Regions from separate parts of the Desulfosediminicola ganghwensis genome, predicted to be linked through region 3. Evidence: riboswitches for the same ligand, from Rfam matches in the RefSeq annotation. Region 3 holds a riboswitch; each other region holds the start of a gene.
The links. Region 3 has a riboswitch for cobalamin ahead of thiC (phosphomethylpyrimidine synthase ThiC). Riboswitches for the same ligand answer to the same signal wherever they lie in the genome.
Positions count from the first base shown of each region.

Region 1 (10,304 bases), 1.7 Mb from region 3:
GAGAAGAGCTGCAGGAATGGACTGAGCGCCTGAAAAAACAATCAGATACATGAACCCGCTAGACGAGCCGTCCCTCGAAGCAATGTCTAAATGAGAATACTGGTTTTCGTGCCGGAATCGCTAAAGAACAGTGTTTACCGATCCGGCTTAATTTGCAGCATAATCATTTCAAGGAAGGTAGATGAACCATGCGTCAAATCACCAAACTGTTGGCCACACTTACTTTATGCGTCCTACTATTATGTTCAGTTGCAGGAGCCTTTGCTGCAACGTCAGGTTCTCATTATCCCTTCGGCGGCGAGGGCGTCATGGCCGCCTCCATGCCCCCTCCCGGGTTCCATTACCGAGTCTATAACACCTGGTACAATCCTACCCAGACAAACAACGATAGTGGCGATAACAGCGGCCTCGACTTCAATCTTGACGTGTTCTCCAGCGTTCACCGTTTTATCCATGTTACCGGCATCAAAATTCTGGGAGCAGATTACACCTATAACCTCATTGTGCCTTTGGTTTCAAAGGATATCAGCATCACCGACTTTGGCATTTCCGACAGCAAATCATTATCGATGGGAGATATAGTCCTTGAGCCGTTCGCGCTTGGCTGGCACGGCAAGCGCTGGGATGCTTCTCTCGGGCTGGCGATAATAGCACCTACAGGAGAGTATGACGCGCATAAGCCAGCCTCTCCAGGTCTGGGATACTGGTCCGGTATGCTGACTTTAGGCGGCACGTACTTCTTCGACGAACAGAAGACGCTCTCTTTCAGTGCCTTGACGAGAACCCTCGTCAATACTGAACAGGATGACACGGGCGTGACTCCCGGCTCCGAGTTTGTGGTCGAATACGGCCTGGGTAAAATGTTCCACGTCAGTGATAATTTTCTGGTACGACCGGGAATTGCCGGATGTGCTTACTGGCAGCTCGAAGATGACAGCGATGACGGCCCGGGCACATTTGCCGACGAACGCAAAAGAGCTGCGGCACTGGGGCTCGAGATCAACCTGATGCATCTGCCCAGCCTGATACAGGCCAACCTGCGGGTTCTGCGTGAATTTGAAGCCAGGAATACCGCAGAAGGCTCAATGGTTACCCTGACGTTGACCAAGTCATTCTAAGCCGGATTTCTCATGACTTTTTTGATCTGAATCTCAAATTATTGCTGACACACAATGAATTAGTTGAGTTGAAAATCGGAGTGTTTTTCGTTTCAGGTCAAAACAGGTCACCCTGCCGGTCAAGAGATTTCTTCCGCATACTCTTCGATACAGGCCATGGGCGGTAGATTAATACAGCACCACGGCCTGTATCTCGATCTGCGGAAAACTTTCTTGATGAGAAATTCGGGCTAATCCACCCTGAGCCACACGTCAAGGCAGTCCGATACTCGGACTGCCTGCCCCCCACATCAGATAACAGGAGAGAGTAGATGTTCGGAATTGGAACCCAGGAATTACTCATTGTCCTGATGCTGGTAATGATTGTCTTTGGTGCCGGCAAATTGCCGCAAATAGGATCTTCTCTGGGACAGGGAATTCGAAATTTCAAACAAGGAATCAGGGGTGATGAAGAAAACACAGCCTGACCCGGGCTGCTCTGCTCATTACCCCGCCAGGCCCTGACCTGGTCCCCGGTATCTTCTGCTATGGTTCGGCACCCGGTATAACCTGCACAGGAGATACCGGTTTTTTCCCGCCAGGAATAATGCTGGTGACATTCAACACCCATAGGCTTGAATGTATCCCGGCTGTCGCCTCTCGCCTCTCAACAACAGCTCGGATATAATTTTTTCCTTTTCAGCCAGCACGATTGTATAGAAATCTCCAAACCACTCGACTCGCACCTGACTTCCGCCCCTGTTAATCATAACTCCACTTCCTGCGAAGTGACCAGATTCCACGCTGGCCCCCGCTCGGCTCCGGCTGGGTGACGATGATCTGATTGCCCTCACCCCACCAGGCAACTACGTAATAGTATTTTGTGTAGAGCATACCGATCCGCTCACCGTTTTTACCTGTTATCTCCATACCGCGATATTTGATCTGGATATATTCTATATCATCGACTTCACAGAACTTACCGGGAAAATTCTCCACCCAGCTCTTCAGCTGACCACCCACCTTGAACTCATGCCAGAACTCTGATTTGAGCTGATACTCTTTTCTCAATGCCAGCAAAGCAGTCGGCTCCCCCGAGGGACCGTTAAAATAATAGCGATATTCAGGTTGGAGTTTTCCGCTCTTGAACTCCTGATCAACCTGCCAGTTCATAGTTACCCTGGCATAGTCTTTTGCCGGCCCACAGCCACTCAAAAGAACCAGGAAACTGAACAACGCCATTACCACCAGTACATTGCCCCGATTCCCGAGAATACTTTTTATCACCATAACTTGCCTCTTATGTCTTTCTATGCTCCGTTCCATGGATTTTTTTCAACGTTTGGTAATTACGATTATAACTACATTTGTTCAATTTCACTTTTGAAACAACCTCACCCAACTATCTAAAACCATTTTCTGCAATATTTGGGTTGCTCAATCACAAAAACAGTGCGATATTGTCTGTCCATCTAGATAATCTACATCCTCCGCGTCACACAGTGTTTCGAGACGCTTATCAATTTCTTTCCCCTATCGGACAGGAGTACCTTCCATGAAAAAGCAGATGATTATTTCCGTTATGTCAAAAGACAGACCCGGGGTAATTGCCGATATTACCGGAGCAATCTATACCCTCGACGGCGATCTGGCAGACCTCAACCAGTCTGTACTCTGCGGCTATCTGAACATGATCCTGATCGCCACGTTTGACGAGGATGTCACCCCTGAAGACGTGCATGCGGAAATTTCCCACATCAACACTCCAGTCAAGTTTGAGGTCGCTATCAAAGTGATGCATGAGCATGTCGAGTTGGCATCAATGCCGCTTCCTCCAGACACCTATGTGATGACTGCTCAGGGTAAAAACAAGAGTGGTCTGGTACATAAGGTCAGCAAATTCTGCCAGCATCACAATATAAATATCCGTGACCTCGCAACGACCCTGCGCGACGGCCAGTACACCATGGTGCTGCAACTCGATCTCACCCAGGTTGAATCCATTGCCACCGTTCAGGAGTCGCTGGCTCTGTTCTCCGAAGAGACCGACCTGAAAGTAATGATGCAGCATAATGATATTTTTCAGGCAACCCACGAAGTTACTTTGCATTAATCCTCACATTTCACGACCAGGAGTTGATCATGTTACGTTCAGACCAGATTCTCGCCACCGTTGAGATGATTCAGAAAGAGAATCTCGACGTGCGCACCGTCACCATGGGTATCAACCTGCTTGATTGCCGTGGCACCGATGTTGAGGATACCTGCCGAAAAGTTGAAGAAAAGATCGTCAGATTTGCCGGAAATTTCGTCGCAACCTGCAATGAGATCAGTCGAAATCTCGGCATCCCCATCGTTAATAAGCGTATTTCCGTCACCCCAATCGCCTTCGTTGGCTCGGGCTTTGATCAGCACGGCTTTGTTGAACTTGCCAAAGCTCTTGATCGCGCTGCCACAGCAGTGGGCGTTGATATCCTGGGTGGCTTCTCTGCCCAGGTGGAAAAAGGCATGACAGCCACCGACCATGAATACGTCAAGTCGCTGCCCGAAGCTCTTGCCCAGACTGATAAAATTTGCGCATCCATCAATATAGGTACCAGCCAGAAAGGTATCAACATGGATGCTCTGGCCATGATGGGCCCCACCATCAAGGAGATCGCCGAAAAAACCAAAGAGCAAAACGGCTTCGGCGCCGCCAAGTTTGTTGTGTTCTGCAATCAGCCCGGCGACAATCCTTTTATGGCCGGTGCCATCCACGGACTAGAAGAGGCTGACGTTGTGCTTAATGTCGGCGTCAGCGGTCCCGGCGTTATCGCCAGGTCACTGGAGAGACTGATCGAGGATCACAACGGTACCAAACCCCTGCCCCTTGACGAAATCGCCGAAGAGATCAAACAGACCACCTTCCGGGTTACCCGCTGCGGTGAGCTCGTCGGCCGACAGGTCTCCAAGGCCCTCGGTATCGAGTTCGGTGTGGTTGACCTCTCTCTTGCCCCAACCCCGGCTATCGGCGACAGCGTCGGCGAGATCTTCAAGATTCTCGGTGTTGACGCGGTCGGAGCCCCCGGCTCCACCGCTATTCTTGCCATGCTGAACGACGCGGTGAAAAAAGGCGGTATCTTCGCCTCTAAAAATGTCGGCGGGCTCTCCGGCGCCTTTATTCCGGTGATGGAAGATTCCGTGCTTGCCGATGCGGTCGGCGAGGGCGCACTCTGTATGGAAAAACTTGAGGCCATGACCTGCGTCTGCTCTGTTGGTCTTGATATGGTTCCCATTCCCGGGTCAACTGATGCCGACACCATCTCCGCCATTATCGCCGATGAAATGGCACTCGGCATGATCAACAACAAGACCACCGCAGCCCGCCTCATCCCTGTCCCCGGCATGGAAGCTGGTGATCATGTCAGCTTCGGCGGCCTGTTTGGTGCCAGCCCGATCATGGAGTTGCGCAATACCGGTAAGTCTTCCCGATTCATCGGTTGGGGCGGCCGTATTCCGGCCCCCATCCACAGCTTCAAAAACTAATTGAAGCGCCACACGATTTGCCTACCCTGGTAAGAACTTCTGACCAAGGCCAGATAATCGGCAGGTACAATACAGAATATTTTGTACCTGCCGATTATTGCACGTTCTTTCCTCCCGGCTGCAGCCCCTTCTGGGGTTTGACATCCTCTCCCCCCCTCCAATACAATAAAAGAAAGGAATGAGCACAGTTCATGATGCTGCTCACGATCTGCATCCGGTTCCAGCTGTTTGCACGACCGGCTCCCCACTTCAGGCAGCAACCGTACCGCAACGGTCCTATCACCAAGGAGGCCCCGCAATGAAAAAATTCACCAAGATCCTGCTCCCCGTCGATGGTTCCAAAACATCCAGAACTGCCAAAGAGCATGCCATCGCCCTGGCCACGGCAATGGAGGCCGAAATCGTGCTGGTGTACATTACCGGGCTTATTCCTGCCATTATCACCGGTAAACCACGCGAAGAAGCTATTAACGCCCAGAAGGAAGAGGCGGATACCGTTCTCAAACCGTATCGCAACTACCTCAACGATCACAGAATTACCTATAACGAAGTCATCAGCTCTGCCTTTCACCCCGGTGATGAGATTTGCAAAATTGCCAATAACGAAGGATGTGATCTGATAGTCATGGGCTCAAGGGGACTGAGTGACATTGAGGGTCTTTTTCTGGGCAGTGTCACCCATCGGGTACTATCCCGCTGCGACATCCCGGTAATGGTCGTTCGCTAACTGAAGTCATTCGTCACCATTAAAAAAAAGAACACATTCCCATCTGAGAGGACTGGCTGCCGTATTTCTATCGCTCCTGCCGCGACCCTTATTGCCGTCTTTTACCGGTATAATCATTCAAGCTGTGATAAAAGGCGCCGACAGCCAGTTCTGCACAATGATGATGGTCAGCTGGAAGTGTTTTCAGGTACTCAATAATTTTTTCCGGCGTAATCTCCCAGCATTCACTTAACTGGCACCCCTCTGCCAGATAGCTGATAGTATTGGCGCAGGCAAATGTATTCAGACAGCCGTTTATTTGAAAAGTGAGCCCCTCGACACGCTCGTTCTCCACCAAAAGATAAAATTCTACAGTATCACCACAATCCCCGGTCCTGGTGCCGAAACCGTCAGGCGCTTCCATCACACCATAACGATCATAGCTGTACGCCATTATGATAAACTCATCTGAGTAGTCATCCAGAGACATCGTCAACCCTCCTGTAAAAAAATTCCCCTGCCCCTTGCTTTAAAAAACGCACCATAGCGCACGGAGATGCCCTTTTGCAACAATCCCCAAAAGATATCTTGTTGCCAGCACTGCCAGGCACAGGTATATAGAAAGCTAGCGGGTGCGTCCGGGCCTGATTACCAGTCAGGCACCGGGGATAATAGGAAAGCCGGTGCAAATCCGGCACAAGCCAGTCATTGCTGTAAGCGGAGTCTGCTGCGGCTGGGCAACGAACCGTTTTTTTCACCAGTTACCGGTCAATGTCCATGCCCTGAACTATTCGGCTGATCACTGGAGCTTATGCTCTGGGAAGGTGGCCGCAACAGGTTAATCCGTAAGTCAGAAAGCCTGCCCGCAGGCGATATGTTCATGTCGCCTTCAGAGTTCCACTGGAGTTCTCTGTATTGCCTGACAGATCCCGCCGAGGCATTTTTTTTTTAATGCAGCGGCAGGGCTTGCAGGAGATACAGAGAGAGGACCCACCTGCTTTGCCAGAATCCGCTATGAGGTCCCTCCTCTCATCCCTGCCAGGCTGATACTGCAGAGCTGTCCCGGGCTGCATCACACCTCGGTCAGTATTTTTTTACAACCTTCAGCCGGACAAAATCTCATGGACATTGATAACAACCAGAAATTCGGGGGACTCATCGGTCAGCTTATTAACAAGACCGACCTGAGCGAAGCTCAATCCTATGAAGCCTTCTGCATGGTACTCAACAACGAGGTAACCGAGATGCAGCAGGGCGCCTTTCTCGCAGCCCTCACCTCCAAAGGTGAATCCGCTCCCGAGGTTGCCGGTGGATGGCGAGCGATTTACGACCTCGACACCACTAAAACTCACCTGCGTTGTGCTGACGAGGTCGTTGACAATTGCGGTACCGGCATGGACAGTTTTAAGACTTTCAATATCTCCACTGCCGCCTCAATTATCGCCGCTGCCGGTGGCGTAAAGGTTGCCCGTCACGGCGCCCGGGCCATTTCCTCCACCTGCGGAACAGTGGACATTGCTGAAAGTCTCGGGGTCGATGTCGAATGCAGTGTCGATATTGTCGCTAACTCCATCGAGACCACAGGGCTTGGCCTGTTTAACGGTATGAGCCCGCAGGTTCACCCCCTGGCATTGGGGAGAATACTCTCACAGATTCGCTTCGGTTCACCATTAAATATCGCAGCCTCCCTGGCTAATCCCGCCCTGCCCAGATATGGAGTGCGCGGTGTCTACTCCCGTGAATTACTGATGCCTGTCGCCAGGGTGATGGACTCCATCGGCTATCTTGACGCAATGGTCATGTACGGCTCAATTGAGGGAAGTGATAAGGGGATGGACGAGGCGTCCGTCTGCGGCACTACCTACGGAGTCCGTCTGCATGGAGGTACGCTCACAGAATTCAGTTTCACCCCAGAGGATTGTGGCCTGATACAACATCAGCCTGAAGAACTTGCTCCCGAGACAGATCGTCAGGAAGCAGCAAAACAGATGCTCGCGCTGCTTGCCGGTCAGATAAACGGGGCGAAACGCGACGCAATCCTCTTAAACAGCGCCTGTATTTTCCACCTGCGTGGCCTCTGTACCACCATGAAAGAGGGTGTCAAAATGGCCGATGCCATCCTTACCAGCGGCAAGGCTCTTCAGCTTTTGCATGAGTGGGTACGAGCCCAAAGCAGTGACCGGGAGGCCAGCCTTTCCCGTCTTGAGAAACTGAAAAGCGAGGTTCTCAACTGATGAAGCTATTGGTCCTTAAAGAAGCCGACCGCTACTTCCGCTTCAGGCAGGAGAACATTGAAATCTGCAAGATGAGCAAAGCCAGTGTCTATCCCCCTGAGCAGTATCAGCTGGTTGTAGAGAACCTGAAACAGCTACATGAAAATGGTTATCCGGATGCCAGGATTATGCAGCTAACCATTACCGAAACCGAATACACTCCCTGACATGCAACAGCGAATTCAACTCACCGCGATACAACAGCTTTCCTCGACAAGCGTCAACCCCAAGCAGCTTGACCAACCGACTGAGGGCCACATCCGGCTCAAGGTGCTCTATTGCGCCATCTGTCGCACAGATGCCAAGATGTGGAAAAGTGGTCATCGCGATCTGAAACTGCCGAGAGTACTCGGTCATGAAGTGGCGGCGATCAATGAAAGCAGCGGTGAGTTGTTTACCATCTGGCCGGGCCAGGCCTGTTGGAAATGCAGCTATTGCCTCAACGGACGAGATAACCTCTGTGAAGAGATGAAAATCATCGGGTTTCACTCTGACGGGGGGTTCAGCAGTTGGCTTGATGTTCCCAACCGTTCACTCATACCGGCAGAAGGCATACAAGATCCCAGACTGTTGGTCTTTACCGAACCCATCGCCTGTGTTCTCCATTGCCTGGCAACGCTCAACATCTCAGGCCGGGAACGTGTCATTATTTATGGCGGTGGAACCGTAGGACTCCTCACCGCCCTGGCCTGCCAGGTCCGGGGTTGCATGGTTACTGTTATCGAACAAAGTGAAGAGAAGATAGCGAAAACGACACCATTCACCTCCACCCACCAAATTGCCGTGGTGAAAGATACCGTGGATAGCGATTTTGATCTGGCCATCAACTGTTGTGACAGCCCGATCGCCTGCGCACTTTGCATCACCAAGTTGAAAAAAGGCGGCAAACTTGGTTTTTTCTCCGGCCTCAAGAAAAATGAGGAGTTGGACACAAACCTCCTGAACCTACTACATTATAAAGAAAATCAGCTTATTGGCAGTTACGGCCCTACCAGGGCAGACATGTTCGAGGCTGTCAAATTCTGCAGGCTGCACGGGGAAGGGCTGCTCCTTCTTATTGAAAAGTTTTTAACGGCTGAAGACGCTGCCTCGGTAATGCCCGCAATAGCAGATGGCAACGCGCTGAAATATGTTCTCGATTTCAGCTCAGATACAACCACGTCTACTACATTTTCACCCGGCCCACCTGCCAGGGCCGTTCCTTCTACCAGCAACCAGTCTGCCGCCAACTCCCTGCTCTCCCTGCCACTGACCAATCTCATCCGGAAGATTCAGCCGCTGTCTGAAGAAATACGGACAGCAGCTCAAAAGAAAATTGACATGAAGACCAAGCCTCTTGGGGCCCTCGGCAAGATAGAGCGACTCGCCGTCAGGATTGCCGCCATCCAGTCCAACCTCATGCCTCGCATCGAGAATAAACAGATGGTCGTCTTTGCAGGAGATCACGGAGTAGTGGAGGAAGGTGTTTCCGCGTATCCGTCCAAGGTAACCAAACAAATGGTCGAAAACTTTCTCGATGGCGGAGCCGCGATCAATGCCTTTTGCCGACAGTTTGACATTAGTCTCAAAGTGGTCGATATGGGAGTCAAGGGGCAATTCGCCGCCCACCCATTGCTCATTCATGGCAAGGTGCGGGAGGGTACCAGCAATTTCACCCTGCAGCAGGCCATGACCATAGAAGAAGCTGTTGCGGCTATGGAGGTAGGCGCGCAAGTGTTTTCTAAAATACTTGATGCCGGCGGGTGCGACGTAATCGGCCTTGGTGAAATGGGTATTGGCAATACCAGCTCCGCTTCGGCGATAATCTCTCTTATTACCGGAACTCCTGTGGCGGAGCTGACCGGGCGCGGCACAGGGGTAGACAACAAAGGGTTAGAGCGAAAGATAGAGGTACTTGAAAAGGCACTCCACCTGCACAGGCTAAAGCCTCATCAACCGATAGAGATTCTCGCCGCAGTAGGCGGCTTTGAACTCTGCGGCATTGCGGGTTGCGTTCTTGCAGCCGCAGCCCATGGCAAATGTGTTGTCCTGGATGGACTCATATCCACAGCAGCCGGACTTGTCGTTTACCAGATCTGTCCTGATGTCGGTCCATACCTTATCGCTGGACATCGCTCAGTGGAGCAGGGGCAGATCGCAGCCCTGCAACACATGAATCTTCACCCGGTAGTGGACATGGAAATGCGTCTCGGAGAGGGTACCGGCGCAGCCCTCACCATCAATATGATAGAACTTGCAGCACGGGTAATGCGAGAAATGGCAACATTTGAAGAAGCAGGTATAGAAGCCGTTCACCGTTAACGAAAATTTCCCGTTTATACTCCAAAAAGAAACCTTCTGAATAGGTCTTGTCTATCGACCAGACAGCAACAGGTCTTTTAATGTCTTGAATCAAATATTGTCAGGATAGTATTCGACAGTCCCCATCGATACATTGTGCCATAGAAAAATACCGCACAATCGCCACAACACCACCCCTGCCTTCCCAACCAGGTTCAACAGCAAAAGATGGATAATATTGGGTCATCATTGGGTTTATATCAACCAATCAGAGACAAATCTGACACGCCAATCAGGCCGAAATTTACGGGACTACTACATTGTAGGTATTCGAAATTCCAGAAATAGAAACGGTCGGAACATATTACCAATTCAAGATAATTCTACGGTAAGCCTTTACCAGTAATAGCATTATTGGTGATA
Region 1 is NZ_CP050699.1:5,619,752-5,630,055, forward strand. It holds gene FCL45_RS24135 (hypothetical protein) at 1-53, shown strand, start outside; gene FCL45_RS24140 (SphA family protein) at 189-1,118, shown strand; gene FCL45_RS24145 (twin-arginine translocase TatA/TatE family subunit) at 1,430-1,585, shown strand; gene FCL45_RS24150 (hypothetical protein) at 1,860-2,387, opposite strand; gene FCL45_RS24155 (glycine cleavage system transcriptional repressor) at 2,653-3,210, shown strand; gene FCL45_RS24160 (PFL family protein) at 3,240-4,622, shown strand; gene FCL45_RS24165 (universal stress protein) at 4,921-5,349, shown strand; gene FCL45_RS24170 (iron-sulfur cluster assembly scaffold protein) at 5,438-5,818, opposite strand; cobalamin riboswitch at 5,942-6,209, shown strand; gene trpD (anthranilate phosphoribosyltransferase) at 6,450-7,562, shown strand; gene FCL45_RS24180 (hypothetical protein) at 7,562-7,768, shown strand; gene cobT (nicotinate-nucleotide--dimethylbenzimidazole phosphoribosyltransferase) at 7,770-9,902, shown strand.
Region 1: linked by a shared signal. The riboswitch ahead of trpD (anthranilate phosphoribosyltransferase) and the one ahead of thiC (phosphomethylpyrimidine synthase ThiC) in region 3 are both predicted to bind cobalamin.

Region 2 (10,304 bases), 1.6 Mb from region 3:
TGTCTGAATATATCGTAAAAACTTGCCCTAAATGTGACCAGCAGCTGCGCTTCCCCAAACGCATAGGAGGAGTGCTTATGGCATGTCCATCGTGCAAAACAAAATTCGCTTCTGACTTCAAGATTGGAAGTACGAATAAGATCGAGTCTCGCGGGACTTTGACTGCAATATTTGAAATACCCTCAACACTCCTCGAGCGGATTCTTCGATTTTTCGTTTCCCGATAGCCCATGCGGGGCAGGTCTGCCCTTTCTTCTAATGTTGAATCATGAACGGGGGAGGTTCTGTATGACCTCTTCTGTGATGCTGAGGATGCGAACCCGAAAATTCAGATGAATTGGCGAGATATTACATCAATCGTGGTCCGTCTCCGATTGATTCTTGTTCGGATGCTGTTTCAAGCTCAGGGGTGTAACGTCCACAACTCTCAGAGTAAAAAATATGAACTCCTGCTTCTTATGACGACCCCGACGAAAAAGAGTAACAGACAGGCAAGCAGAATAAGATAGTCGAACATGACAAGTTTCGCTTTCTTCATTACAGTCCAGTTGTTTCGGCAGCCGAAGCCTCTATTAAGCAAGGCAATTGACAGGTGCTCAGCAAGGGATATCCCCTGAATTATGAGAGGGATCATAATAGCGATCCTGGCCTTTAAGCCTCTCAACCACTGCCCCGTTTCCATATCGACACCGCGCGCCCGTTGAGCATTAATTATCTGCTCTTTCTTGCGGTTGAGTTCAGGGATAAACCTGATCGCGGTGGTTATCACAAAACTGACAGAGGGTGGTAATCCGGTGGTATTGAAAAAATCTATAAAATCATCAAGCGAGGTGGTCTGTAAAAGGATTGAAGTCGAGAGGATCATGAGAGTAAGCCGACATAAAAAGCTCACCCCCAGCAGAAATCCTCCCCTGGTGGCGCAGACACTGTCACCAATACAGAACAGCACGCCATTATTTGCAGGATCAGTGAACCTGACCACAGAAAAAAATCCGCTACAAATTCCAAGCAGTATAAAAATCGGCAGTAAGGGAAGAAGTATTGCTGCCACTTTTTTCATATCCACAGAACAGACCATACCGATCAGTAGGGTACAAAGTAGCAGGGCGGACAAAAAGAAGGGCGAATTGAAAATCATCGAGAACACGATAACAAGAAAGAAAAGAGCCAGTTTTGAACGAACATCCACAGATAAATTTTTCATCGTCCAATAAAATCCTTAAATTCTATACTCTGCAGTGCACTGGCAGTTGACATGTTCACCTTGATCTCGCCCTGTTCAAGTAAAAGGAGCCGGGAGCAATGCTCTCTTACCAGTTCCATATCGTGCGTGATCATTACAATTGCGGTTCCTCTGTCGTTGAGCTCCCTTAATCTGGATAGTATGATCTCTTTTCCTTTTGTGTCTAAACCTGTGGTCGGTTCATCAACCACCAGAATTTCAGGCGAAAGGGCCACTATTGAGGCCACACTGATAAACTGACGAATCCCCTTTGGCAGGGTGGCGGGATGATGGTCCCGGTAATCCTCCAGAGCCATAAAGCCCAGAACTTCTTCGACCTTCTTCTTAATCTCTTTAGTATTTATGCCCTGCTGAACAAGGCCGAAAGCGATCTCTTTTTCCACGCTTGTTTCAAATATTTGATGATCAGGGTTTTGAAAAACAAAGCCGATCGAACGTGCTATCTCAGCGCGACTAAACTTCTCGAGGGATTTCTTCTGATAGCTGACGGTACCTTTTTGTGGTTTCAGCAACCGGTTGAGATGCATCGCAAGGGTTGTTTTACCGCTGCCGTTGTGTCCGACCAGTGCAAGAAAGTCCTGTTGCCGGATCTCCATGCTGATGTTTTTCAGTACCGGTGTTTCGGGGCGATATGCAAAGGAGAGGTTTTCAACAGTCAGGACGGTCGGAGCTTCGTTGCTCGAAAGAACTGGTGGCAGCGTACAAGGTACGGAACACTCTCCTATGCTATCGGCTTCTTTCAGCTCACCATCCTTTAGGAAGAGCACCTCATCTACCAGGGGATGACTTGTGGGAAGCTGCTGGTCCACAATAACGAGACTAAGACCCTCTTCACGTTTAAGCTTGAGCAGCAAATCATAGAGATTTCTGCGGCCTGCAGGATCTAATTCTGAAGATGGTTCGTCGAGAATCAGCACCTGAGGCTTCATCAGCAGTACACCGGCGATAGCCAAACGCTGCTTTTCTCCTCCTGACAGCTGGTATGTTTCTCTGCCCTCATAACCTTCGAGCCCAACTGCCTGAAGAACAGAGGGGAAATCTGAAACGATTGTCTCTTTGGCGATCAGGAGATTGCGAGGACCAAAGATCAGATCTTCATAAACATTACGGCCAACAATCTGGACCTCCGGATCCTGAAGAACAAAGCCAATGTGCCTGGAGAGAGTTTGGATTCTGTATTTGGTTACATCCATCCCGGCTATTTCAAGCTGACCGCTAAAATCCCCTTCAACAGCCTGCGGAATCAGACCTTTGAGACAATAGCAGAGAGTTGTCTTGCCAGAACCTGATTCACCTCTTACAAGGGTGCATGTGGCGGGTGAAAGCTGAAAGCTTACATCGTTTAAAGCCGGGACGTCCCCTGTCCTGTATTGAAAAGACACCTTGGAAACAGATATAGCCGGGCCAATATCTGTTGTAATTGCGTGTTGTTGTTCAGTCATGGCAAATGTTGGGAATACATCAAATCAGTTTGCCCTTTTTCAAGCTTTTATACGCAATTGCGGCGACTAATATATTGAACAGAGATCCTGCAATGAGAAATGGCATAATTCCAAGAGCAGCACCCACACCACCTATAAAGACCATGGTGAAAGCGGAAACCACCCCGTTGAAGACCACACCGGTTAAAACTGCTGGCCAAAGCCCAAGTTTTTGTTTGATAAAGCGAACCAGTATCGCCCAAAGTGCCATCTGTAATCCGATGAAAAGGTGGAGAGGTAACCCTAAGGGAAACCCGACAACTCCAGCTGTGAGCAGATGTCCGATAAAAATGACAGCAGCACCTTCAACATACCCGAAAGCCAATGCACAGAAATAGCCGGGGGCTGAATCAAGGCCGATCGTGCCCACCGGGCTGGGAATTTTAATCATCGCTCCAACTGCACTGAGAGCAACAAATATCGCAATGTATGCAGCACGTTTTACCAGGCGCACATCATTCTTAAGGTCTGGGGCGGTAATATCTTGCATAGCAAACTCCTTAATCAGATTTCATGATGAGTTGACCAACGGGATAAATTTCGAAATGATTCAAATCTTCTATAGATTCAGGGCTAGAAAAAAGAACGCAGGTTGAAGGACCTGCTGATTTTGCAAGGTCCAGTTTGCAACCTTGGGCGGCATCGAAAATGGTTCCAGACTGTCTTGCCAGTAATTCAGCTTCTGCCCTGATGCCCCTTGAGCCAACGGGAAGGATATCATGAATCAGTGGATGTGGTCTCAATTGTGTCACGGTGCCGCTGTGTATGATATCCATGCAGCCTGAATCAATGACTTCTCCTCCTAGTCTGGGTACTCCCAGGCAGAAAATTTTGTCTGCCGCTTCTGATTGGGCAATCTTGAGGTCACGTGTCCTGCAGGTCCCTGTGGCACCAATTCCAAGACCCGTCTGCCGCGTCTCAAAGTTTTTCTCGGTGCTCACGGCAAGCTTTACATCAGGATGACCACTCAATTGCAGTTCCTTTTTGATACCCCGCAATATTTCGTCTCCAGTTGGGCTGGGTTCCGCACAGATAGAGACTGTCATAGCAACAGGTGAGGCCCCCACGGCTACAAGCTCCATGAGGACTGTTCGAGCGGTCAGGCGGCCAACAATTTCCGGCGGAGCGTTAACGAGATCCAGCTCCTTGCTGCCAACCGATCCACAGGAGTCGCAGGCAATGACCAGGGAAATACCCGATCCTATATCGATAACTTCTACATCTCGTCCTCTGTATCCCATTAACAACCACCATATTGTAAAAACAAAAAAAGCTCATAGCTGTTACCCCATGAAGGGTATAACAACCATGAGCTTTACCATTGATCATGATGCATGCGTGAATCTGACAGGCAGGCTTCCTGACTCGGTTTCATCGAACAATTGCGCCTTCCCGTAAAATACAGTGGCTTAATGCAGTGTTCTCAACCTTACAGTGGCGGGACCGTTCAGGTTTTTCACCTGATTTCCTTTTATCCGTCTTCGTTTGTCATTGCAAAGACAGCACCTGTAGCATGTATATTAAAGAAATATCAAATATTTTTGTGATGAAAAGTCAACCGTTTTTCCGGTTTCCCTTGCCCACCAAGTCGATTCTGCAGGTCAGTGAAAAGCCCGAACAGTGGAGTTGATATCATAGAAAAGCCAAAACCTATACTGCCGTGAACTGATGCTGCAAAGAAGAATATCGCTGCTGCCGGCAGCAACAACTCCCAATTTACCTTCCATTGGCTATCGCCTCGCGTACACAATCTTTTCACAATTGGTTACAGCCACCTGAATGCCCAGGCAGCGTTGACCTGGAAATGATGATGTAACTATTCGATTTTATAAAGGTTGATGTAGGGTTTTGTTATTGCTGGCAGGTGTCTGGGAAAAGATGTCCGGGGGAGCGAAAGCGGCGCTATTGCAGATGGTCCTCCCGATTGCGGTGGATAAAAAATGCTCTATCTTTTGGATTGGTTTGACCTCAGGTAACATTTGATTTTGGAGTTTGCATTATGAAAAAGATAGCGAGCAGTATTGTGATTATTCTAACGATGGTTGTTTTTATATGGCCATCATCAGTTTTCGCAAATGGGAGAGGTCCTCACCATAAACCGCAGAAGGTATACAAAAAGCATAAGCCGGTTCAGTTGCTCAACTATAACGAGAAAAGGCATTACAAACATAATCCCGCTCACCTGCCCAGCTATCAGGCGAGAAACTACCCCAAGGCACCGTTTCGGTACTATCATCATCCTCGATCCTACCAAAGGAATCATCTACCTTCGGTAGCAGCATTTGCAATGACTGCAGCTGTATCCTATGCGATCATCGACAATAGGTATTATCGCCAGCAGGGAGATACGTATATCTACTTGGAACAGCCGCCGGCCTATCGCTAGCGGTTAGGGATGTGTAGCTTGTGTAGAGAGCCGCAAAGTGAAGAATTCATCCACTTTGCGGCTTTTTTATGCGTTTTCCTTTTTCTTTAGCAGCAGATTGATGACTGCAAAGGTCGAGGTGGTGATAATCAGCAGAAAGGACACTGCATTGATGATTGGGGTGGAGCCGTCCCGTACCTGCAGGTAGAGATTGATCGGCAAAGTTGTCTCTGAACCGACCAGAAACAGGGTAGTATTAAAATTCTCAAAGCTCATCAGAAAGGCCACCGCGCCGCTGCCGATGAGGGCCGGGCGAAGATAGGGCAGGGTGATATAGCGGATCACCTCCAGCCGGGTTGCTCCCAGGTTGAGGGCCGCTTCTTCCAGGCTTCTATCAAACTTTCTCAGTCGGGCAGAAACAACTAGCAGCACAAAGGTGGTAATGAAGGAAAATTGCCCAAGCACCACCAACCAGAAGCCGGGACGAAAGAGGGGGATATCTATGCCAAAGGTGTCTTCGAAATAGATGCCAAGGCTGTTGGCGGTCAGCAGTATTGAGATACCCAGAATAACCCCGGGAATGACCAGCGGGGTTAATGCCAGAAACCATAGTCCACGTTTCCCAGGGAATTCTTCATGTTCAAAGAGAAATGAACCTGCCGTTCCTACGATAACTGAGAAAAGAGATACCCAGAAAGCGGTTTGGCTGGAGACCCAGAGCGACTGCATATTTGAGCGGTCATGGAACAGGCCTATTCGTTCCGGACCATCGCTAAAAAACCAGTCGAGAGAGAACCCATGCCAGGGCAGTGCCGGAAAGTTCGAGTCATTGAATGCCAGAACGCAGGTGACCACCAGCGGGGCGAAGAGAAAAACATAAAAGAGTGCTATGTACAGCTTGAAAAGGGTCGCGTAGCCACGCTGCTGTGGCAGAGTACGAATCATGATAAGGCCCTCCCCAATTCCTGCCTGCTGATTTTAAGGCCGGTCCAGATGATTATTGAGCTGAGCAGCAAGAGCAGGAAGCCGAAGGCGGCGCCCTGGTTCCAGTTGAAGCTGGCAATGAACTGATTGTAGATCTGCTCGGTGAACCAGAGTGAGTTTTTGCCTCCCATCAGGTTCGGAGTGAGATAGTTGCCGAGAGTCAGCATAAACACCACAATGGAGCCGGAAGTGATACCTGGTGCAGCATAGGGGATTATGATCTTGAAAAAGATGGTCAGAGGCGAAGCACCGAGATCGTGAGCGGCCTCGATCATTGAATCGTCCATACCTTCCAGGGAAGAGATGAGTGGAACCACCATAAAGAGCATCGAGGTGTATACCAGGCCCATCACCATGGTTATGTCGTTGTAGAGCATTTCTATGGGGGTATTGATAATACCGATGGAGAGCAGCAGGTGGTTGAGCACTCCACTCTCGCGCAGCAGGATCATCCAGCCATACACCCGGACCAGTTCACTGACCCAGAAGGGCATCAGCAACAGGATAGTGAGAAAGCCGGTAAATCTGGGGGAGACAATCTTGGTGATGTAAAAGGCTACCGGAAAAGTCACCAGAAAGGTGAGGATGGTGACAGTGATCGCGTATGTTGCGGTGCGGGCAAAGGTGTACCAGTAGATCTCTTCGCTGAAGAAGGAACGGTAGTTATACAAGGTCCAGCTTGGTTCCCCATAATCATTGGTGCCGCGTAGCGACATAAGCAGCAGCTCGATATGGGGGATGAGAATCAGCAATACCAGCCAGAGCAGTACCGGGGTCAGAAAAATCAATAATCCGAGGCGAAGATGTTGCTTCATGCCTGTTCCCTCCGCCTGTAGCATCGACAACTGTCACGATGTACACCGGCACTGAGAATATCGCCTCGTTTTATGTGGGCGAACTGTTCATTCTGGGGCAGTGCCACGGTGAGTTCAACCTCTGTATCGGCATTTTCGACAGTGGCGAGAAATTTGGTGTTGGAGCCATCGAAGAGGATGTTTCTTACTTTGAGCAGGAACCTGTGGATGCCTTCCAGCTCTTCGGCCGGGTTCAAGATGATAGCTTCGGGGCGGATGAAGAGGTCCAGTTCGTCTGTGAGTTGGCCATCTGCCACGGCCTGCATTTCAAGGCCGAAGGCGGTACGTACCGTAAGAGGATTATTCTGCAGCTTTTGAACCGGGAGCGTATTGGTCTCACCGACAAAGCTCGCGACAAAACGGCTCTCCGGGTGGCGATAGAGGTTGGTCGGGCTGTCGATCTGTTCGAAGCGACCGTTATTCATAACAGCTACCTTATCCGACATCACCAGGGCTTCAGACTGGTCGTGGGTAATGTACATGAAGGTGGTGCCGAAATCATCCTGCAGTTTTTTCAGCTCAATCTTCATTTGTTCACGAAGTTTGAGATCAAGCGCTCCCAGGGGTTCATCCAGAAGCAGCAGCGAGGGTTCTAAAACCAGGGAACGGGCGATGGCAACCCTCTGCTTCTGACCACCGGAGAGCTGCGTAATATCCTTGTCTCCATAGCCTGTAAGGTGAACGCGTTCCAACATCGTCTCCACCTTTTTAACAATCTCCGATGAAGGAAGTCCCTGCCGTTTAAGGCCGAAGGCGATATTGTCGCGAACATTCATCATCGGGAAAAGCGCCAGATTCTGAAAGACCAGATTGACCGGTCGCTTGTTGGGCGGCACCCCGACCATATTACGGCCACGAATGGCAATTTTTCCGGAAGAAGGTGAGAGAAAACCCGCAATCATTCGAAGCAGGGTGGTTTTTCCGCAGCCGGAGGGACCGAGAATTGAGAAAAAACTGCCTTCTTCAACCTGAAAGTTGATGTTATCTACGGCTGTGAAGGTGTCGAATTGTTTAATAAGATTCTGGATATCGAGAACTGGAGGCATAATCTGGTATTGAATGAATAACGAAAAAAACGATGCCGCCTCCAGCTTGGAAGCGGCATCGTTAGTGGAGGTTAACGAACTCTTTTTCGAGATGGGGCTATTTTGCAGCTTTCACCTTGTCAAGAATCTTACCTTCAATCTGCTCGATGTTTGCACTGACCGGCGGATACCAATTGATGTTGTCAATATCCGCAGGGCTAAATGAACGTTCGAGGTTCTCACGTACTTCGGCTATGAGGTACTGGCCTGCATCCTTAGAGGCGGTCGGGTATCTCTCAGCATTGGTGAAAATAGCAGCATTTTCAGGGCGCAGCATAAAGTTGATCCACTTGTAGGCGCCTTCTACGTTATCGGCCTTGGCCGGAATGGTGAAGGTATCGATCCAACCCAGGGCACCGCTTTTCGGGGCGATGAAATCGATATCAGGGTTCTCGGCGTGCAGCTTCCAGCCACCATTCTCCCAACCCATGGCCACGGTTACCTCACCGCTACGTACCATCTCCAGCAGGGCGTCACCGTTTGACCAGTAGTTCTTTACGTATGGCTTGGACTGGATCATTTTTTGCGAAACTTCATCCATCAATGCCTTGTATGCTTTAGGATCATCATACTTGGCAAACGGATCTGCACCCCCGGCGAAAGCGAGTCCGATCAGGGTCGGGCGCTTGAGACGGTAACTGATGCGACCATCATATGCCTGGTCAAGCAGCGCATCGTAATCTTTGGCTTCAGGAGCAAGCTTGGTATTGACGATAAGGCCGGAGGTTCCGTAGCAAAATGGTACACCGAAAGAGTCATCACCGACCTTGGTGTTTTTCTTAACCGCGTCGAGCATTGAGGGGATGAACTGAGCGCTTTCCACCTTGCTGTAATCAAGTGGCTGATAGAGCTTGAACTCTGCCTGTACGGAAGAAATACGATCCTGGCTTGGCTGGGCAAGGTCAAAGCCTGCACCGCGGGTGGCGCGGAGTTTGGCAATCATCTCCTCGTTGTTGCTGAAGGTCAGCTCAACTTTCATACCGGTCTCTTTTTCAAATTTTTCAACCAGCTCCTGGGGGGCGTATCCTTTCCAGGTAAGAATCTTCAGGGTGTCCTGGGCCTGGGCAGTGGTGGCAAGGCCAATGAGCGCAACAGAGGCGAAAGTCAGAAGTCTCTTCATGGTATTCTCCTTGTTTCAATGATAGGGTGATATTTCGAATGCAGGTTTATGAGAGCGTCATGTTCTATATAGCTATGGGTGGTCTCAGGTCGTCTACCCCTTGGAACGATAGGATATAGTGACAGAACAGGGACAACCCTAAACCTTGAGACAGCGGGACGCAACGACTAATAGCATCTATAAAATGGCTTAACTGACATTTAATGAAAGATCAATGAAATTATAGAGTTTTGCTAAACAGATCTTAATGGAGATGTCGCTTTGCAATATTCGGGGGAGCGGACGACAACATTGGGCAACACTCAAATATTGTTTTGTTCGTCTTAACCTGTACAATGGGCCGCTGATGTTGAAAAACTGGCAAGGGCATTGCTGATCGGATGCTTTTTGCCAAAGTAATAATCCATAGAGAACGTAAAGAAATTATGACAGAGCAGAAAACAGCACTTATAACTGGCGGGAATAAAGGTATTGGTCTGGTACTTACAGAAAAATTCATCGAGGCGGGATATACCGTTATCGTTGTCGCCAGAAATTTCGAAGACTTCGAATTCGCCGACCATCCCCAGGTGACAGTTGTACCTTTCGATTTAAGTAACATAGCCGGTATTCCGGAGTTGATCGCCGGTCTCCCAGCGGTGGATATTCTGATCAACAATGCCGGAGTACTCTTTTCCCTGCCGTATGATAACTATCCGCAGGAGAAGATGGAGCAGATGATTAAAATTAACCTCGAGGCTCCAGTGGCTCTGATCCGTGAAGTTTCAAAATCCATGGTAGAGAAAGGATACGGGAGAATTGTCAATAACTCCTCCATCGCCGGCCACATCGGTCACCCGGATCTCTGGTATGGTATCACTAAATCTGGCGTAATCAATATGACCAAATCATATGCCAAGATTCTTGGTGGCTATGGCATCGTAGTCAATGCTGTTGCTTCGGGTCCGGTAGAGACTGATATGCTGTATACCATTCCTGAAGATCGAAGAAACGCCATAAAAGCGAGCGTTTATACAGGTAGATTTGCAAAACCTGAGGAAGTGGCAGCAGCTATGTTCTGGCTGGCAACCGATTGTCCGGAATATATCAGCGGCACCTGTATCGATATAAATAACGGTGCATTTCCAAGATAACAAGGTATGGTATCTCCCCGGAAAAGTAGCTTTCGCTAC
Region 2 is NZ_CP050699.1:2,308,686-2,318,989, forward strand. It holds gene FCL45_RS09745 (energy-coupling factor transporter transmembrane component T family protein) at 428-1,204, opposite strand; gene FCL45_RS09750 (ABC transporter ATP-binding protein) at 1,201-2,685, opposite strand; gene FCL45_RS09755 (ECF transporter S component) at 2,705-3,214, opposite strand; gene FCL45_RS09760 (AIR synthase related protein) at 3,225-3,965, opposite strand; cobalamin riboswitch at 4,058-4,249, opposite strand; gene FCL45_RS09765 (hypothetical protein) at 4,724-5,110, shown strand; gene FCL45_RS09770 (ABC transporter permease) at 5,177-6,034, opposite strand; gene FCL45_RS09775 (ABC transporter permease) at 6,031-6,888, opposite strand; gene FCL45_RS09780 (ABC transporter ATP-binding protein) at 6,885-7,973, opposite strand; gene FCL45_RS09785 (extracellular solute-binding protein) at 8,071-9,132, opposite strand; gene FCL45_RS09790 (SDR family NAD(P)-dependent oxidoreductase) at 9,558-10,265, shown strand.
Region 2: linked by a shared signal. The riboswitch ahead of FCL45_RS09760 (AIR synthase related protein) and the one ahead of thiC (phosphomethylpyrimidine synthase ThiC) in region 3 are both predicted to bind cobalamin.

Region 3 (10,304 bases):
CCTGAAAATTCAGATAAATCTCGACGAATTTCACAGAAACCATTTCAGATCTAACACGTAGATGGTGTATTATTTCTTGTGTGAGATGAAGGCTGTTCCGGGAAGAAACTTTGTGTGTTGAACGCTATTCGTGGGCGAAAAGGAGGGAGTGCATGTTCATAATTTCTCGACAAAGAATTCACGAGGTGGTGAACACTATTCTTTATATTGCGTTTTCCTGTATTTTTTTAATAACTTGTCTGGTAAAGCCTTTGTCTGCGACTGCAATTGCGGACGATAAAAATGGTAAGGTTGATGTAGAAAATGAGGTTACTGATAAGTCGGCTAAAAGATATCAACCGGTCGAGTCTAAGGAAAGTAAGAGTGGCAGTGGCAAAACCAAGTGGATAGTTCTTGGTGGAGCCGCAGCTATAGGTCTCGGAGCTCTGGCGATCGGGGCGGGTGGTAGCAGTAGCAGTGATGATGGTGGCGGGGGAGGAGGTACTTCAAGCCAGTCAGAATGCGAGGATGGTCTGATAGGCCCAAGTTTGGCAGGACAGTGGCAAGGGGTGCTCGATCTTAAAAATTATGGGTCACAATCGGTTTCCGCCACTATTACCCATTGCGGAGAACGCATAACTATTCGAACATCGACTACTTTACCATACGGACAGAACTTTACCGGCAGAGTGAGTTCCGGTGGTAGCATTATTTTAAAAGAAGGCGTGACCTACGAGATCTGGTCAACCCCTTTAGGACCAGCAACATCGAATAGTCTCAGGGTGTATGATTATGTAAATAATCAAACCCAGCTTGATGCTCTGAAATTAGCACGATAAATAAAATGATGGGATAACGATCATCTACTTATTGAGATGATCGTATATCTGTCTGGCGAGGTCGTTGCCGATTCCGTCGACCTGGGTCAGATCTTCAGGTGTGGCTTCGCGTATCCGTTTTAAGCTCCCAAAGTTCTTGAGAAGTGATTTTTTCCTCTCTTGACCAATACCGGGTATCTGGTCAAGCTCTGAAAGAAAACTCGTCTTATTCCTGATCCTGCGGTGAAAGGTGACTCCAAAGCGATGAGATTCATCTCGGATTCGCATCATGTAGAGCAAAACAGGGTTATGGGCTGGCAGTATTATTGGATTCTTCCTGCCGGGTTTATAGAGCTTTTCGCCTTCGTCTTCGCGTTCTTTGGCGATACCAATCCAATCGAGTTGGTCACGTATGCCAAGTTCGTCAGCAACAGCAAGGGCCATACTCAGCTGACCTTTACCACCATCCACAACAAAAAGATCCGGCAGATTCTCTTCCTCAATTCCTCGACTGAGCCTGCGTTGCAGGACTTCTCGCATCATGCCGTAGTCGTTCGGTCCGTCAATGGTCTTGATTGAATAGTGTCGAAAATTGGGTTTGGACGGCTCTCCCTGTTCATAGCAGACCAGCGAACCTACGGCAAGTTTTCCACTGGTATTTGAAATATCCAGGCATTCTACGCGTTCGGGCGAACGTTGCAGCTGAAGTTTTTGTTGAATCGTTCGGGCAAGGCTCTCCCAGGATTTTTCCTTTTTCTCTTTAGTGGCAAATACTTGATCACTGTTAGCCTGAGCCATATTGAGCAGCTTAACTCTGTCACCGCGTTGTGGAACAGACATCTGAATATTTGTCCCTCTCAGATCTGTCAGTTTTTCATTGATAAGCTGAAGATCATCGGGTTCAAAGGGCAGAAGGATCTCTTTGGGCAGATATGAATCCTGATCGTAAAAGAGATTGACTACCTGGGCGAGAATTCGACTATCTTCTCCGTAGGGTTCTTCAAGAAAGAAGTTCCGGCTACCACTTATCAGTCCGTCCCTGATAAAGAGGATGGCGACAGCTACAGCGGCACCTTTCCTGGTGAATCCAAAGACGTCTCGATTATTTTTCTGTTGGCTGGCTACGACTTGTTTTTCCAGGGTTCGGTTCAAAGCTTTAAGCTGGTCGCGTAATGATGCTGCCTCTTCAAAATTCAGTGCTTCTGCAGCGAAATCCATTTTTTCGGTCAGCTTTTTGATCAGATCTTTATTACGTCCCTCAAGCAGCATGATAACGTTTTCAACGTTTTGCTGGTAATGCCTGGCATCTGCGTAGCCCGCGCAAGGGGCAAGACATTTGCCCATTTGGTGATTGAGGCAAGGTCGTTTTCTGGGCCTCAAGGTGCCGCCTTTACATTTTCTCAACGGAAAGAGTGAAGATATCAGCTTCAAAGTTGACCACATATCGGATGAAGAGCTGTACGGGCCAAAATATCGGGCTTTATCTTTTCTCCTCCTACGGGCCATCATGACGCGTGGCCACTCCTCGTCAGCAGTAACTTTGATAAAAGGGTAATTTTTATCGTCCCTGAGAATGATGTTGTATTTGGGTTTATGCTTTTTTATCAGTGAGGCTTCAAGGATCAGAGCTTCTTTCTCTGTTCTGGTAATGATGGTGTCGACCGAGGAAACGAACTTGAGCATAATGGTGGTCTTATTGTAATCAGAACCATTATGTCTGGCATATGATGCGAGACGTTTGAACAGATCCTTTGCCTTGCCGACGTAGAGCACAGCAGATTTGCTGTCGAGCATCAGGTAAACACCCGGTGAGTGAGGAACAGAGCTGAGAAAATCCTGGGGAAACATATTCTAAGTGTAATTTATCTCATTGGTGCTGCTATTTTTGCAGCGCACGTTTTTGAAATTCTGTCATGGCGGACCAGCTAAAGAGACAGCTACGCAAAGCCATCTAACCTAAAGATAGTAACTCATCGTAAGAGTCCCGTCATCTCAATCCTCAACCCTAAATGATAGAGTATCCTTTACAAGTTTATGTAATTGTTCTAGCTTATTGATAAATCATAACGTATCGGCTTATTCAGGTGCTTCCTCTTCAATTTTTTCAGCAAGGGGAGTGAAAAGGGAATACGGTGAGAATCCGTAACGTTGGGCCGGCGCTGTATGCGGGGACGATGGCTGCACAATGCCACTGTCATACCACTCTTTGTGAGAGGTGGGGCGGGAAGGCGCAGCCGGAGGATGATTCGCGAGTCAGAAGACCTGCCTGGATGAGATAACGACTTTATTGCTCAAGAAAAGTCCGTGTAGTGGCGTATGCCATTGCACGGACTTTTTTTATGCCCGCGAGCGATGTATACCGCAATGAATAACGTTAAGGAGCGGATATGAAAACCCAGTTGGAACTAGCGCGGGAAGGTATTGTAACCCCGCAGATGAAGCAGGCTGCACAAGATGAGGGCGTGGATGAAGCGGCAATTCGCCAAGGCCTGGCATATGGCCACATTGTCATGCCATGCAATCCGAATCGACCGGAGCAGAAGGTAGTTGCCATAGGCAAGGGCTTACGTACCAAGGTCAACGCCTCTATAGGGACTTCATCTGATATCGCCTCTGTTGATCTCGAGATAAAAAAGGCAAAAGCAGCGGAGGAAGAAAAAGCTGATACCCTTATGGAGCTTTCAACCGGCGGCGATCTTGATGCAATTCGAAGAGCAGTGCTTGCCGAGTGCAACCTGCCGGTCGGCAACGTGCCTCTCTACCAGGCATTTGCAGAAGCTGCTAAAAAATATCGTAACCCGAATAAACTCGACAGTGAGTTCCTTTTTGAACTGATAGAGCGTCAGTTGCAGGACGGTATCTCCTTTATGGCTATCCACTGTGGTATCAATCGATTCTCTATCGAACGACTCCGAAAACAGGGGTTCAGATATGGTGGGTTGGTATCGAAGGGAGGTACGTTTATGGTCTCCTGGATGGAATATCACCAGAAAGAAAACCCGTTATACGAACAGTTTGACAGAGTTTGCGCATTGATGAAGAAATATGATGCGGTATTGTCACTGGGCAACGGTATCAGAGCAGGAGCAATCCACGATAGCCATGACCGTGCTCAGATGGCCGAGATGATCATAAACTGTGAACTGGCAGAACTGGGGCGGGAGATGGGCTGTCAAATGATGGTTGAAGGTCCTGGCCATGTACCGCTAGACGAAATAGAGGGCAACATTATGCTCGAAAAAGCGATGAGCGGAGGTGCACCATACTATGTACTTGGTCCGCTGCCTGCTGATTCGGGCGCAGGGTATGATCATATTACCGCAGCCATTGGTGCGGCTAATTCGGCTCGACATGGTGCCGACCTGATCTGCTATATAACTCCTGCCGAACATCTGGCCTTACCGAATGAGCAGGATGTGCGCGAGGGCATCAGGGCCACTCGGCTCGCTGCACGCATTGGAGATATTGCAAAATACCCAGAACGAAGGGAACAGGAAAAACGAGTTGCCAAGGCCCGGCGGGATTCAGATTGGGAAGAGCATTTCAAGCTGTTGATGTTCCCGGAGCAGGCAGAAGAGATCCGTAGAAGCAGAACGCCGGAAAACGAGAAAACCTGTACAATGTGTGGAGATTTCTGCGCCATGGAGAGGGGCTACTCCCTCTTCAAGGATGATATTCGTGGAGATCGCTGCACCAGGAAGGTGGATGGCGAGGCCGAATAGGCTGCAGAGTGATTCTGTACAGGCCAGTCAGGTGTAGCTTGCCTGACTGGCTTCTGGTGGACTTTAGCTGGCAGCAGGAGCAGTAGCAGGAGCTTCCAGGGCTGCCGAGAAAAGTGTTTTGGTATATTCTTTTTCCGGTGCGGTAAAAACCTTATGAGCCGGCCCCGATTCGACCATTTGCCCGTTCTGCATAACCACAATATAATCTGAGATCGACCGGATAACCCGCAAATCGTGGGATATGAAAATGTAACTCATATTGTATCTCGACTGCAGGGTTTTCAGTAGCTCTATGATCTGGGCCTGGATGGTGACGTCAAGAGCAGAGGTGGGTTCATCCAGAATGAGTAGCCGTGGTTTTAATATGACTACCCGGGCAATGGCGATACGCTGGCGTTGGCCACCAGAAAATTCATGGGGATACCGATGGGCCATTTCCGGTTCGAGACCAACTTCTTCGAGCGCCTCGTAAACCCTGTTGATTCGATCTTCCCGATCGCTTTCGGGGAAATGTATAACAAGACCCTCCTCAAGTATCTGATATACGGTCAGGCGGGGGGAGAGGGAGGAATACGGGTCTTGAAAGACTATCTGAATGTCGCTACGCTTCGTTCGCATCTCCCTGTTTGACAGCTGTTGCAGATCAACTGCATCAAAATCTATTATGCCGGTGCTTTTGACAAGTTTCAGGATAGCCATGGCTAAGGTCGTTTTGCCGGAACCGGACTCTCCGACTATACCGCAGGTGGTTCCTTTATGCAGGGTGAAGGTGATTTTGTCTACTGCACGGATGATACGTTTTTTACGTTTAAAGAGATTAACCCAACCAACGTTGATGCTGAATGTACAGCTTAAATCGCGGGTTTCAAGGATTGGGGGACTAATGGGTTTTGGCCCTGGCTGGTCCGATGGTACCGATGAGAGAAGGTGCCTGGTGTATGGATGCTCGGGCTGAGTGAGAATCCGGCTGCATTTGCCTGACTCGACTATCCTGCCATCTTTCATTATCGCCAGTGTATCAGCGACTTTTTCTACCAGCGAGAGATCGTGAGTTATGAGCAGCACTGACATCTCAAATTCCCTCTGCAGATCCTTGATGAGAGCCAGAATTTGGGCCTGAACCGTTACATCGAGCGCAGTAGTAGGTTCATCGGCAATGAGCAGTTGTGGTCGGCAGGCAAGAGCCATGGCGATCATAATCCGTTGTCGCTGCCCCCCGGAGAGCTGATGAGGGTAGCTTCTCATCCGGGTCTCCGGGTCAGTTATGCCTGTCCTGCCGAGTAGCTGAATTGCCTCCCGCTCCGCATCTATCTGGTTCATACCCCTATGGAGCTGGAGCGGTTCAATCATCTGATTGCCAATGGTGTAAACCGGGTTGAGCGAGGTCATCGGTTCCTGGAAAATCATGGCAACCTTATTGCCTCGTATGGATCGTATTTCCGGCGGCGGAAGCTTGAGGATATTCGAATTCTCAAAGAGAATTGATCCTTGAGTGCGGATGGTGGAACTTTCTTCGAGCAGGCGTAAAACAGACAGAGCTGTAACGGATTTTCCGGAACCAGATTCCCCTACTAAGGCTAGGGTCTGATTTTTCGCTATCTGCAGATTGATGTCGTGCAGAAGCTGGGAATCTATCCGTTTACCATCGGATGTTTCGGTTCTGACCCAGAGATTGAAATGGGAAATGTCGAGTAGCACACTTTACCTGTAATAACGGATTTCAAAGTTGTTCAGATCTTCAGTGTAGAACACCTCTTCGGCATGAACGGAGGTGACGTGGGAGAGTGGGGAGCCCATTTGAAACCATTCGATCATTTGATCCACGTCTGAATCATTGCCGGAGATGACTGCTTCTACGGAGCCGTCAGGCATGTTGCGTATCCAGCCTCTGATATTCAGTAAATCTGCCTGGCGTTTAGAATAATCTCGATAGAATACGCCCTGCACCCGACCCCTGACATTGACGTGTAAAGTTTTCATGATGCCATGCAAGTTACAAAACAAACAAATGGTTTATTTTAAGCAACATCTGTAATTAGCTTACCACTTGTGCCCTGGAAGGACAGCAGAAATTTTATCTGGCCTGAAAACGATGGCACCGTGTCTGGCTTAAGAAGTATAAGCTCCGGAACTGTAAAAAATAAGGCCGATGCAGCTATGAGTAGGCCGGTTCAAGGGTTTTGGGCACTTCCTCGACACTATTTTTCCGAAGGAATATGGCTATTTCTGAGTTGGCCAGCTTGGTCATTTCTTTCAGGGAGAAACTCATCCCGATTTCAAATAATGATGGGTGTGGTTCTGAGATGCGAACCACTTTACCTATCAGCATTAAAGGTTCTCCACCATTAACCGGGACGCTCATCTTCTGAATACTGCCAACCGGGAGCGGCGTGGAGCCGGAAAGTAACATGCCGCCTATTCCGATATTTTTACTGCTGAAGGTAGTGTACGGTTCGTTAACGAAGTCAAAACTCTTCAGCAGGACTTCGCGTTCCATCCCAACGCGGAGATACTTGCGTTTGTCCTGTTTGAAAAGAGATATGTTGTTTTTCCCTGCTCCCTTGGCCCGGTATACAGCTTTGTCAGCCATGGTCAGTAAATCCCTGGGGTCAGTGGCGTCTGTAGGGTAAGACGCGAGACCACCGCTGATGGTGAGGCTGAAATGTTTACCGTCAAATTCAAATTCTGTGAGCTCGATTTTTTTCCGGATACGTTCGGCAAGGATAGATGCGCTATCACTTTGGGTATGGGGCATGAGAAGAACAAACTCTTCGCCTCCATATCTTGAAGCTATATCACTGTCACGTTTCTCATCCTGAATAATTTTGGCCACTTTCTGCAGTGCGAAATCTCCGGCCAGGTGACCGAAACTGTCGTTGACTTCCTTGAAATCATCCACATCGAGGAAAAGTACGGCAAGTTCTGTGTCATATCTTTTTGCCAGCGATACCTGTTGCTCGTAGGTTTCGTCGAAATAGGGACGATTGTAAAGGCCGGTAAGCTTGTCGTGTATTGAGTCGGTGACAACATTTTCATAAGTGGAAACATCGACCAGTCTCGGGTCGTTGAGAAGTTTGGTAGAGGTTTGCAGAAAATCGCTCGTGGCAGTGAGCAGATCAACCTCTCTGCCAAGAGCATCCATCAGATGACGACGATGGGCTACAATGAGTTGCCAGTAGTCTCTTGCAGTTGCCTGCGAAAGGTCGAGAGTGGTCAGAGTTTCGAAAAGGGCGGGATAGACAGAATTGCCATATTGCGCGACAAGTCCGTTGACCCTTGAAATGAATGTATCATCATCCGGAGAGCTGGACCTGCACTCAAGTATCAACGCTCTGGTGGAATCCATGCGGATTGTCCTCAATAGGCCGAAGATGGGAATAATAACTAATTTACGGCACTCTAACACACAGTAGATTCGTGTATCAACTGAAAAGTAAACAAAATGAAAAGGTTATTCACTTTGAGTGTGTTCGGAAATCAAAATCTTTTATAGAAGGGTGTTGAGGAAATGAAAAAAGAAAAAGCCGGGTCAGAAAAGCGACCCGGCTTGTGATAATACGTGACAATACAAATAAATTGTGATGAATGACAGCTTCAGCCACCACCAACTACTGGAAAGATGGCGAGGATGTCGTCTTCTTTCAGTTCAGCTTCGAAGCTGGTGTGCCTGAAGTTTGTCATGAGCACACCAACTTCCTCTCTGTCTATGTCGAGACCGTCAACCACATTGCCGACAGTGGTACCTTTTGGGTAGTCTCTGAACTCTTCCATGAACCTGTTGTCCCGAAAGTAGGCAAAGAGTTTGACCTTGATTTTCATTAGAAGTCCCAGAAGGTGTCAATTTCCTCGCCGCTGAAATCAAATACAACGTTATGCGGTGACAGAGGCTCATTGTAGAAAAATTCAGGCAAACGATCATCCAGGTTGGTAAAACCGGCTTTCTCGTTGAATTCTCTTTCAGTCTTCAGGATGTATTTACCAAGATTTACTACGTCATCAGCAGTAAGGCTGATACCGAAGCGGGCGTTGAGCAGGTCGATAAGAGCAGGCAGACACTCCTCGTTATCCAGCGCTGCAAAAGCGATGAACAGACACATGCCGGTGGAATCGATGGCCGCAGTGGCGATCTGCAGGTTTCTGGAAAGTTCAACCTGGCCTTCCTTGGTAAGTGGATCTACCGCGCCGCCGACATTGAGGATGTTGGTGGCGATGGTGTAGCCCATGGTATGATCTGCGCCCTGGGTGGAGGTAGCATAGGTGATACCGATACCCTTAATGGCGCGTGGATCGTATGCAGGGATAGCCTGGTTCTTGACAACCGGAACACGGGTAACACCATAGGTACGGCCAACAGAACCGGCACCGTTACCAATTACTCTACCTAATCCTGTGCCGGTAGCGACATCTTCTTTCAGCATACGACAAACGCCTTCACCGTCACCAAATTCGAGGATGCCGGCTTCCATGGCAACACCGAATGCCACTGATGTTTCGATGGAGTCAATACCGATATCATCCATCAGCTTATCAGCCATTGCGATATGATCAAGGTTGTCAACACAGCAGTCTGCGCCCATAGCCCAGATAGACTCATACTCAAAACCCGAGGTGAGCTTTTTGCCGTCTGCGTCGTGGTACACCTGGGAACACTGAATAACACAACCAGGGTGACAGTTGTGCTTCACGCGGCCGCCACGCTCCTTGATGGTGTCGTGCATGGTTTCGCCGGAGATCTTTTCATGTCCCTCGAACTGGCCCTGGGTAAAGTTTTTGGTCGGCAGGCCGCCAGACTCGTTGATGATATTAACCAGAACGTTGGTGCCATACTGGCCAAGTGCCTGGCTGACCGGGTGATCAACCAGTGCTTTGGCAAAAGTTCTGTTTGCTGCTTTAAAGGCTTCCGGGTCAGCAATTTCAAGCTTGGCATCGCCAGGGGTTACAGAGATGAATTTCACGCGTTTGGAACCCATTACCGCGCCAAGGCCACCACGACCGTTGGAGCGAATACCGCCATCCGGATCTTTGATGGAAATATTCGCAGCAGCCATCTTCATTTCACCGGCAGGGCCGATAGTGATAATGGCCGGATTGTTCTCGAGACGAGTGGAGAGTGTCTCCAGAACCGCAAAATTACCTTTGCCTACGAGTTCGGTTTCTTCCTCAATAGTTACTCCCTCAGGGGTAACGGCGAGGCTGAACCATTTGTCATCCGCAGGTTGTCCTTCGAGGATCAGTGCTTTGACACCGCAGCGAGCCATTAACTGGGCGGCGGTACCACCACCGTTAGCCTCTTTGATAGTTCCTGTCAGAGGGCTCTTGCCACCGACAGAGAGACGGCCGGAGTTGGCCGCAACTGTACCCGAGAGCAGACCCGGAGCGAAAACAAGTTTGTTTTTGGGTCCCAGCGGGTGGCAGGTCGGATCAACTTCTGCAGCAACTATGGTTGAGGTAAGGCCTCGTCCGCCATGTCCTGCCCAGGATTCCGGTACATCCTCGACCGTAGTGGTCATGTCGGTGAGGTTTACCCTAAAAATTCTGTCTTTCATAAACAACCTCCTAATAATGGGTTCTAGATTTACCCTGTCCAGGTGTATGTCTTTTGATTATAAATAGTTTCATTCGTTTACTTCAGGGTGCTGATGTCTCTACCTGAGATAGCCTGAAAAGGCTAAATTCGCACAGGGGGATCATTCACCCTGTTCATAGAGAACCTTGCCGGTATCACGCAGGTTATAACCTCCAAGGGCAAGTATCTTATTATGAAATTCTTCCCCATTGCGAATGA
Region 3 is NZ_CP050699.1:3,900,364-3,910,667, reverse strand. It holds gene FCL45_RS16740 (hypothetical protein) at 153-818, shown strand; gene uvrC (excinuclease ABC subunit UvrC) at 843-2,645, opposite strand; cobalamin riboswitch at 2,863-3,081, shown strand; gene thiC (phosphomethylpyrimidine synthase ThiC) at 3,185-4,519, shown strand; gene FCL45_RS16725 (ABC transporter ATP-binding protein) at 4,583-6,217, opposite strand; gene FCL45_RS16720 (acylphosphatase) at 6,221-6,499, opposite strand; gene FCL45_RS16715 (GGDEF domain-containing protein) at 6,675-7,865, opposite strand; gene FCL45_RS16710 (MoaD/ThiS family protein) at 8,114-8,338, opposite strand; gene FCL45_RS16705 (aldehyde ferredoxin oxidoreductase family protein) at 8,338-10,065, opposite strand; gene FCL45_RS16700 (molybdopterin biosynthesis protein) at 10,207-10,304, opposite strand, start outside.